Linked DNA regions of Pseudoduganella albidiflava. The protein of the gene in region 2 interacts with the protein of the main gene of each other region in a pairwise test. Links are inferred from orthologs where the notes say so. Each region holds a gene or a part of one and is shown on either strand. Other genes may lie near its edges.

Region 1 (4,403 bases), 170 kb from region 2 along the record:
GCCTGCCGGTTCGGAATGCCGGTCAGGCTGTCGCAATAGGCCAGCCGGCGGATCTGTTCCTCGGTCCGCTTGCGCTCGCTGATGTCGCGCACCAGCCCCAGGACTTCGCCGGCGCCGGTGCTGACGAGGCGGGCCTCGAAGTGATGCACGGTGTCGTCCCGTTCCAGCGCATAGTCGACCGAACGGATCGAGTGGGTGTCGAGCACCGTCGCGAGCTGCTCCAGCAGGCGCTCGGCGATGGCGCGCGGCAGCACGTCGCGCACGTGCCGGCCAACACACTGCTGCTCGGTGAACGCGGCGCCCGGATCGTGGCCCTGTTCGTAGTCGAGGTAGTAACCGTCGGGGCTCATGCGGAAGAAGGTATCCGGGATCGCCGCCAGCACGGCGCGGTTGTGCGCATCGGCGATGCGCAGGCGGGCGATGGCGTCGCTGGCGCGCAGCACATACAGCACCCGGTGGCCGAGGATCGGCCAGTTGATCGGCTTCGACACGAAGTCGGTGGCACCGGCTTCGTAAGCCTGCGTCACGGCCTTCAGGTCGTCGTCGCCGGTCACCATCACGATCGGCACGGTGGTGGCATGGCCGCGGCCCTGCTCGCGGGCGCGGATGGCGCGGCATACTTCGAAGCCGTCCATGCGCGGCATTTCCACGTCGAGCAGCACGAGGTCGGGCGCCAGCCGGTCGAAGCAGGCCAGCGCCTGATCGCCGTCTTCGGCCTCGATCGTGTCCAGCCCGACCTGGGCCAGCATTTCCAGCATCAGGAGACGCATCACGGGATCGTCGTCGGCCACCAGCACGGTACCGCGATGAGAGGGGAGGGGTGCTGCCATTCTAGGTCTCCTTGGCGAACATGGATGAGAGCGTGTCGCGTACCGTCGTGTATTCCCGCTCCATCGACGAGAGCAGGACGGCGGCGTCGCCGTTGATGTCATTACGGCCCAGCTGTTCCATGTCCTTGCTCAGCTGGGCCAGCGTTTCGGCGCCGATATTGGCGCTCGAGGATTTCAGGCTGTGGGCCACCTTGCGCAGCGACCCGGCATTGCCGGCCGCGATCGCCTCGTGCAGCGAGGCCAGGCGCCCGGGCGTGTCGTCGATGAAGGCGTGCAGCACGCGCCGCAGCAGGACCTCGCCCTTGTCCGCACTGAGCGCGCGGATGGCGTCCAGCGCATGGCGGTTGATCGCGCCGCGTACCGGAGCGGAAGGCGGCGCCGTGCCGCCGGATACCGTCCTGCGCGCTTCATCGTGGTGCACCAGCGCCGCGCGCGGCAGGGCGATCCAGCGCGACAGCGTCTCGGACAGCATGGCTTTCGTGAATGGCTTCGACAGGTAGTCGTCCATGCCGGCGGCCAGGCAGGTTTCGCGGTCGCCCTGCAATGCGTTGGCGGTGATCGCGATGACCGGCAACTGGCGCGCGCGGCCTTGCTGCTGCTCGTGGCGGCGGATTTCGGCGGTGGCCGCGATGCCATCCATCACCGGCATCTGGCAATCCATCAGCACCAGGTCGAAGTCGCCTTCCTTCACGGCCGCCAGCGCCTCTTCGCCGTTGCAGGCGCGGTGCACGTGCAGGCCGAGGGCTTCGAGCATCGCGCTGGCCACTTCTACGTTGACGGGGTTGTCTTCCGCCAGCAGGACCGTGTGGCTTTGCCGCGCCGCTGCCTGCGGCGCCGTTCCCGCCTGCGCCATGGGCCCGGGCGGCAGCTGCGTCAGGCGGGCCGGCGCTTGCGGCGAGGCCACGCGCATGCCTTCGCTGGCCCGCAGCGGCGTCACGATGCACTCGTACAGGTCGCTCTCGCGGGCCGGCTTGATCAGCTGGAAAGCCACGCCCGCTTCGCGCCGCTGCACCGTGTCGGCCGCATTGCGCTCGGTCGACAGCAGCAGCAGGCGCACCGGCGCCAGCACCGGATCGGCCTTGATGTCCGCCGCCAGCACCAGGCCGCCTACCTTCGGCACCTCCATGTCCAGCAGCGCCACATCGTAGGGCTGGCCGCTGGCGAGCGCCGCGCGCAGCAGGCGCGTGGCTTCCTCGGCGCTGTCGGCGCCGTCGCATTTCAGGTGCCAGCGCGCCAGCGACCCTTCCAGCGCCGCGCGCGATTCGTCGCTCGCATCGACCACGAGGGCACGCAGGCCCCTGGTCGTCTTCTGGTTGAACGAGGCGTCGTCGGCATCCACGCGGCGCTTGTCGAAGCGCACGGTGAACCAGAAGATCGAACCGCGGATCAGCGCGTTCTCGACACCGATCGTGCCGCCCATCAGTTCCACCAGTTGCTTGGAAATCGCCAGCCCCAGCCCGGTGCCGCCATGCTTGCGGGTGGTGGAGCCATCGGCCTGCGAGAACGAGTCGAAGATGCGCGTGCGCGCATCGCGCGACACGCCCACGCCGGTATCGTGCACTTCGACGCGCAGGCCGACCGACTGGGCATCCTCGCTGATGACGGCGATCCTGACCGTGATGCGGCCCGCATCGGTGAACTTGATGGCATTGCCCAGCAGGTTGACGATCACCTGGCGCAGCCGGTTCGGATCGCCGATGACGGCCACCGGGATGTCGTGGGCGATCTCGAAATCCAGCGCCAGGCCTTTCGCCTGCGCCTGCGGCGAGAACACGTAGTCGATGTCGTCCAGCAGTTCGCGGAAATTGAAGTGGATGTATTCGACCGTCAGCTTGCCCGCTTCCACCTTGGAAAAATCGAGGATGTCGTTGATGATCACCAGCAGGTGTTCGCCGGAGCGCTGCACCATGCTGGTGTAGTGCCGCTGCAGTTCGGAGAGCTCGGTGGCCAGCAGCAGTTCCGTCATGCCCAGCACGCCGTTCATCGGCGTGCGGATCTCGTGGCTCATGGTGGCCAGGAAGGCACTCTTGGCCTGGCTGGCCGCTTCCGCCGCGTTCTTGGCCTTTTCCAGCTGCTCGGTGCGCACGCTGACCTGGCGTTCCAGCTGGTCGCGGTACTGGGCCAGCTTGCCGTCGCGGCATTCGATCTGGGCCAGCATTTCATTGAAGCTGTCGATCAGCGTGCCCAGCTCGTCGGTGCGCTGGTGCTGCACCTGCGCGTAGGTCTGGCTGGACGTGACGCGCTGCGCTGCGGCGATCAGTTCGCCGATCGGCTGCGCAATGCAGACCGTGAAGCGCCCGGCCAGCCCCAGCGCCACCACGAACGAGATGGCCGCCGCGGCCGCCGTGATGCCCACGCTTTCCAGCATGCCGAGCCACATGCGCGCGGCGGCGGCTTCGATCATCACCGCACCCACCAGGTTCCCGGCAACATGCACGGGCCGTACCACCCGCAGCGTGCCCGGGACCCAGCCTTGTATCGCGCTGTCCATCGCGCTGCCGATCGTGTCGCGCTGGGGGCCCGCTGTCGTGGCCGTTGCAGCGCCCATGGCTGGATCCGCTATCAGGGGCGGCGCCGTGCCCGAGCTTTTGTTCGTGCTTATGCTTATGCCTGTTGCCATGCCCGTTCTTGCGCCCGCCGCCGCGCGCGCCAGCGTCTTCGCCGGTGGCGTCGTGGCACGCGCCGTCTTCAGGGCCGCCAGCCATTCCGGGGGAAGGGCCGGCGCCGGCTCCTCGCTGTCGGCCGGGAAGGTGGCGAAAGGCTTGCCGCTGCCGTCATACAGCACCGCCTGCGTGATCTCGCCCTGCACCGCGAGCGCCGCAAGCGCTTGTTCGGCCGTCGCGGCCTCGGCACGCAGCACCGACGCCAAGGTGCCGACGGCGATGACGTCCGCCAGCGCAGTAATGTGCCGGGTCTGGTTTTTCGACTGGTTGAGTACACAGGTCAGGGCGAACGCGGCAAAGACCAGCAGCAGCGCGCTGCCAGTGGACAGCACGGAGATGAGGGTCAGTTTCCTGCTCAGGCCCGAACGTTCGAAGTCAAGCATGTTCGCCGCCGCTCAAGGATTCCATTCGGAAAACTTTATCTGTTCAGAAAGGCGACACCTTGAGCTTTATCTACGTTTCCAGCGGTAAATTTTCCGTTGTAAATATAATAATTGTCGAGTTACACTCGGTTTTTCATTCGGAAAGGGCAGATCATGAGTGACAACGGCATCGACGCGGCCTTCTGGGAACGGGCGGACGCGATCATCCACCTGGCAAACGAACAGGGGACGAAGGTGCCAAACAGCAACGTCAGCGCATCGCTGCTGTATGCCGCCGCCCGCTTCAACGCCTTCATCGTCGCCACCGGCGCCACCAGCGCCGAAGCGATGGAAAAGGACAAGGAAGAAGCGATCCGCTACTTCACCGATGAGTATCGGAAAATGCTGAGCCAGAACCTGGACGACCACATCGCCAACTTCAACACCTACATGCCACGCACCCCCCAGCAGTAATGTTGCAAAAAAAACGGTGACAGGCTCCGATTATTTTCGAAATCGGAGCCTGTCACCGGTATTCCTGAAATCTG
Region 2 (4,315 bases):
CTGCTGCTGGCATTGATCCGGCGTGCCGGCCGCCGGCGAGGCGACTGACCGCGCGCGCGGGCGGTTACCACATCCGTGCGACGTTGGCAGAGGACGACGGGAGATTGCAACAAATGTAACGAGCATTGTTGGGCTGTCCGGCCGACTTCTACGATGGTTCCCATCCCCACCACCGCAAGGAGAATCGCCCATGAAGCGCACGCCCCCTGTCACGTTTGCCCGCCGGGTTGCCCGCCGCACTGTCGGCAAGTTTACCGCTGGCACCTTCGCCGCCGGCATCTTCGCCCTCGCCGCGGCCCTGCCTGCCCACGCCGAGTCCATTTCCGCCATCGCGCAGGTGCAGGGCTGGGTCAACAGCAACGGCGGCAGTAACGAAGCCACTCCGCTCGGCAATACCTTCACCGGCAACGAGACCGGCATGCGCTTCAACAGCTGGGCGGCATTCTTCATCCCGGCCGGCACCACATGGGCATCGGCCACGCTGTCGCTGTCGCCTTCCGTGTATGGGAACGCGCCGCCGAGCGTGATCGGGCTGTTCGACGTCGAAGGCGGCCTGCAGCCGCTGCTGAACACGTTCGAACCGGGCACCGGTGTCTTTGCCGACCTGGGCAGCGGAACCCGGTATGCCGCGGCCACCCTGCACGACAGCCCCGTCGACATCTCGCTGAACGGTGCGGCACTGGCCGACATCAATGCGCTGGCCGGCGCGTACTTCGTGATCGGCTTCACCAACCAGACATTGAACGCCGTGCCGGTCGAGGCCGGCGACCAGGGCATTTACCTGGGCGGCATCCGCAACGAGCCGTACCTGGAATTGACGCTGTCGACCGTGCCTGCCGTGCCCGAGCCGGGCACCTATGCGATGCTGCTGGCCGGGCTGGCCGTCGCGGGCGTGGCGGCACGGCGCCGCCGCTGACGATCTCGAACCGGAGAACCCGCCCGACGGTTCAGGGCGAAAAAAACCCGCTCTCGCGAGCGGGTTTTTACTGGCGTGGATTACTCCACTTCGACCGTTTCCGGCGGCGGCAGCGGTGCCGCATCCGGTTCCGGGAAGTCCAGCTTGATCTGGTCCTTTTCGTCCAGGTCCACCGTCACCCTGCCGCCGGTGACGAGGCGGCCGAACAGCAGTTCGTCGGCCAGCGCCTTGCGGATCATGTCCTGGATCAGGCGGGACATCGGCCGCGCGCCCATCAGCGGATCGAAGCCTTTCTTCGACAGGAACTTGCGCAGGTTTTCCGTGAAGATCGCTTCCACCTTCTTCTCGTGCAGCTGCTCTTCCAGCTGCATCAGGAACTTGTCCACGACGCGCAGGATGATTTCCTCGTCCAGCGCGCGGAAGCTGATGATCGCATCGATCCGGTTGCGGAATTCCGGCGTGAACATGCGCTTCAGGTCGGCCATTTCGTCGCCGGTTTCCTTGGTGTTCGTGAAACCGATCGGCGCCTTCTGCAGCGCTTCCGCACCCGCGTTGGTGGTCATGACGATGATCACGTTGCGGAAGTCTGCCTTGCGGCCGTTGTTGTCCGTCAGCGTGCCATGGTCCATCACCTGCAGCAGGATGTTGAAGATGTCCGGATGCGCCTTCTCGATCTCGTCGAGCAGCAGCACGGCGTGCGGCTTCTTCGTGATCGCTTCGGTCAGCAGGCCGCCCTGGTCGAACCCGACATAGCCCGGCGGCGCGCCGATCAGCCGCGATACCGCGTGGCGCTCCATGTATTCGGACATGTCGAACCGGATCAGTTCGATGCCGAGGATGAAGGCCAGCTGCTTCGCCACTTCCGTCTTGCCCACGCCGGTCGGGCCGGAGAACAGGAACGAGCCGATCGGCTTGTCCTGCTTGCCGAGGCCGGCACGCGACATCTTGATCGCCGAGGCCAGCGCTTCGATCGCCGGATCCTGGCCGAACACGACGTTGCGCAGGTCGCGGTCGATGGTCTGCAGCTTGCTGCGGTCGTCCTGGTTGACGGTTTGCGGTGGAATGCGCGCGATCTTCGAGATGATCTCTTCGATCTCCGTCTTGCCGATGGTCTTCTTCTGCTTCGATTTCGGCAGGATGCGCTGGGCGGCACCGGCTTCGTCGATCACGTCGATGGCCTTGTCCGGCAGGTGGCGGTCGTTGATGAAGCGGGCCGCCAGCTCGGCCGCCGTCGACAGCGCCGACGACGAATACTTCACGCCGTGGTGCTCTTCGAAGCGCGACTTCAGGCCACGCAGGATCTGCACGGTCTGCTCGACGGTCGGTTCGTTGACGTCCACTTTCTGGAAGCGGCGCGACAGCGCATGGTCTTTCTCGAACACGCCGCGGAATTCCGTGAACGTGGTCGCGCCGACGCACTTCAGCTGGCCGTTGGCCAGTGCCGGCTTCAGCAGGTTCGACGCGTCCAGCGTGCCGCCCGATGCGGAACCGGCGCCGATGATCGTGTGGATCTCGTCGATGAACAGGATGCCGTTCGGATTATCCTTCAGCTGCTTGAGCACCGCCTTCAGGCGCTGCTCGAAGTCGCCGCGGTACTTGGTGCCGGCCAGCAGCGCGCCCATGTCCAGCGAATACACCACGGCATTCGACAGGATTTCCGGCACGTCGCCCTGCGTGATGCGGTACGCCAGGCCTTCGGCGATGGCGGTCTTGCCCACGCCGGCCTCGCCCACCAGCAGCGGGTTGTTCTTGCGGCGGCGGCACAGGATCTGGATCACGCGGTCGACTTCCTCTTCGCGGCCGATCAGCGGATCGATCTTGCCTTCCGCGGCCGACTTGTTGAGGTTTTGCGTGAACTGGTCCAGCGGGCTTTCCTTGGCCTGGCCTTCGGCCTGCGCGCCTTCCTCGACGCCTTCCGATGCCTTGGCCGCTTCGCCGGACTGGTCCTTGCGGACACCGTGCGAAATGAAGTTGACGACGTCCAGGCGCGTTACGCCCTGCTGGTGCAGGTAGTACACGGCATGGGAATCCTTTTCGCCGAAGATGGCCACCAGCACGTTCGCGCCCGTCACTTCCTTCTTGCCGTTCGAGGCCGACTGCACATGCATGATGGCGCGCTGGATCACGCGCTGGAAGCCCAGCGTTGGCTGCGTGTCCACTTCGCCCGTTCCAGGCACGGTGGGGGTGTTGTCGCCGATGAAGTTGGTGAGTGTCTTGCGCAGGTCTTCGATATTGACCGCGCAGGCACGCAACACTTCGGCTGCCGAAGGATTGTCCAGCAGCGCCAGCAACAGATGCTCAACCGTGATGAATTCATGCCGTGCCTGCCGAGCCTCGACAAACGCCATGTGCAAACTTACTTCCAATTCCTGCGCAATCATACTTCCTCCATCACGCACTGCAGGGGGTGCCCCGCCTTGCGCGCATGCGTTAAAACGAACTCCACCTTGGTTGATGCAATATCTTTTGAGAACACACCGCACACGCCTTTGCCGTAGCGATGCACACTCAGCATAATTTGCGTAGCCGTTTCGCGATCCTTGTTGAAATATTCCTGAATGATCGCGACCACAAATTCCATCGGAGTGTAGTCGTCGTTCAACAACGCCACCTGGTACATGGGGGGCGGCTTCAGCGTCTGCCGCTCCAGGACGGTCTCGGTGTCATGCTTGGTTGCCATACGCTTATATTCTAATGCTTTCGTGGTCGATGCAACGCCCGTTTAACTGGACGTTTCCATTTGTCCTCAATCTTACGCGCTTTCCCAACTGCGCGCAGATGGCGCCCCCCGGCGCAAAATCAAGTCCTTTCATCATTTCTCGTGTTGCAAAAAACTTACTATTGCCACGACAAAGCGCTTGACATAGAAAATTGTTCCGCCAACAATGCCATATCGACTGGTGCAGAAATGTACATGTTGGTAAGAAGTGAGTTGTCGAGGAGGGGGCAGGAAGCTTCTTGCTTTTATGGCTCGTGTGATTCGTTATTATTTGAAAGTTCTTTTTATTATGGCAACTGGTACCGTTAAGTGGTTCAATGACTCCAAAGGTTTCGGCTTCATCACCCCTGATGATGGTGGCGAAGATTTGTTCGCGCACTTCTCCGCAATCAACATGAACGGCTTCAAGACCCTGAAAGAAGGTCAAAAGGTGCAGTTCGAAGTCACGCAGGGCCCGAAAGGCAAGCAAGCTTCCAACATCCAGGCTAGCTGATCAGCTTCCTCGACTAAAAAAGCCCTGCTGAAGCGGGGTTTTTTTTCGCCCCTGCATTTCTTCCCTGCATTCCTTCCCTGCTCCTCGCGCCTTGCCATTGCCCAGCCTGCAAGGCAAAGAAAAAACCCGCCACGCGTGCGGGTTTTTCTTTAAAACATTGCAAGACGATTACATGTTTTCAATCATC

What was found. The genes of interacting proteins can lie anywhere in the genome.
Region 1: the proteins of clpA (region 2) and EYF70_RS19965 interact in binary tests that used the Escherichia coli proteins (3 or more experiments, as listed by UniProt). The link is inferred for Pseudoduganella albidiflava from one-to-one orthologs.

Annotation. Positions count from the first base shown.
Region 1 is NZ_CP036401.1:4,817,265-4,821,667, reverse strand. The notes cover bases 632-4,218. They hold EYF70_RS19965 (response regulator), read right to left. Parts: upstream 3,877-4,218; coding sequence 832-3,876; downstream 632-831. Other genes in these bases: EYF70_RS19960 (DUF3144 domain-containing protein), read left to right, coding at 4,030-4,218; EYF70_RS19970 (putative bifunctional diguanylate cyclase/phosphodiesterase), read right to left, coding at 632-830. In the rest of the region: more of EYF70_RS19970, read right to left, coding at 1-631; more of EYF70_RS19960, read left to right, coding at 4,219-4,329. UniProt on the Escherichia coli protein: Member of the two-component regulatory system UvrY/BarA involved in the regulation of carbon metabolism via the CsrA/CsrB regulatory system. Phosphorylates UvrY, probably via a four-step phosphorelay.
Region 2 is NZ_CP036401.1:4,984,947-4,989,261, forward strand. The notes cover bases 648-3,676. They hold clpA (ATP-dependent Clp protease ATP-binding subunit ClpA), read right to left. Parts: upstream 3,298-3,676; coding sequence 997-3,297; downstream 648-996. Other genes in these bases: EYF70_RS20645 (PEP-CTERM sorting domain-containing protein), read left to right, coding at 648-916; clpS (ATP-dependent Clp protease adapter ClpS), read right to left, coding at 3,294-3,596. Also shown: EYF70_RS20640 (NF038132 family protein), read left to right, coding at 1-48; more of EYF70_RS20645, read left to right, coding at 191-647; transcription antiterminator/RNA stability regulator CspE, read left to right, coding at 3,925-4,128; icd (NADP-dependent isocitrate dehydrogenase), read right to left, coding at 4,297-4,315. UniProt on the Escherichia coli protein: ATP-dependent specificity component of the ClpAP protease. It directs the protease to specific substrates. It has unfoldase activity. The primary function of the ClpA-ClpP complex appears to be the degradation of unfolded or abnormal proteins.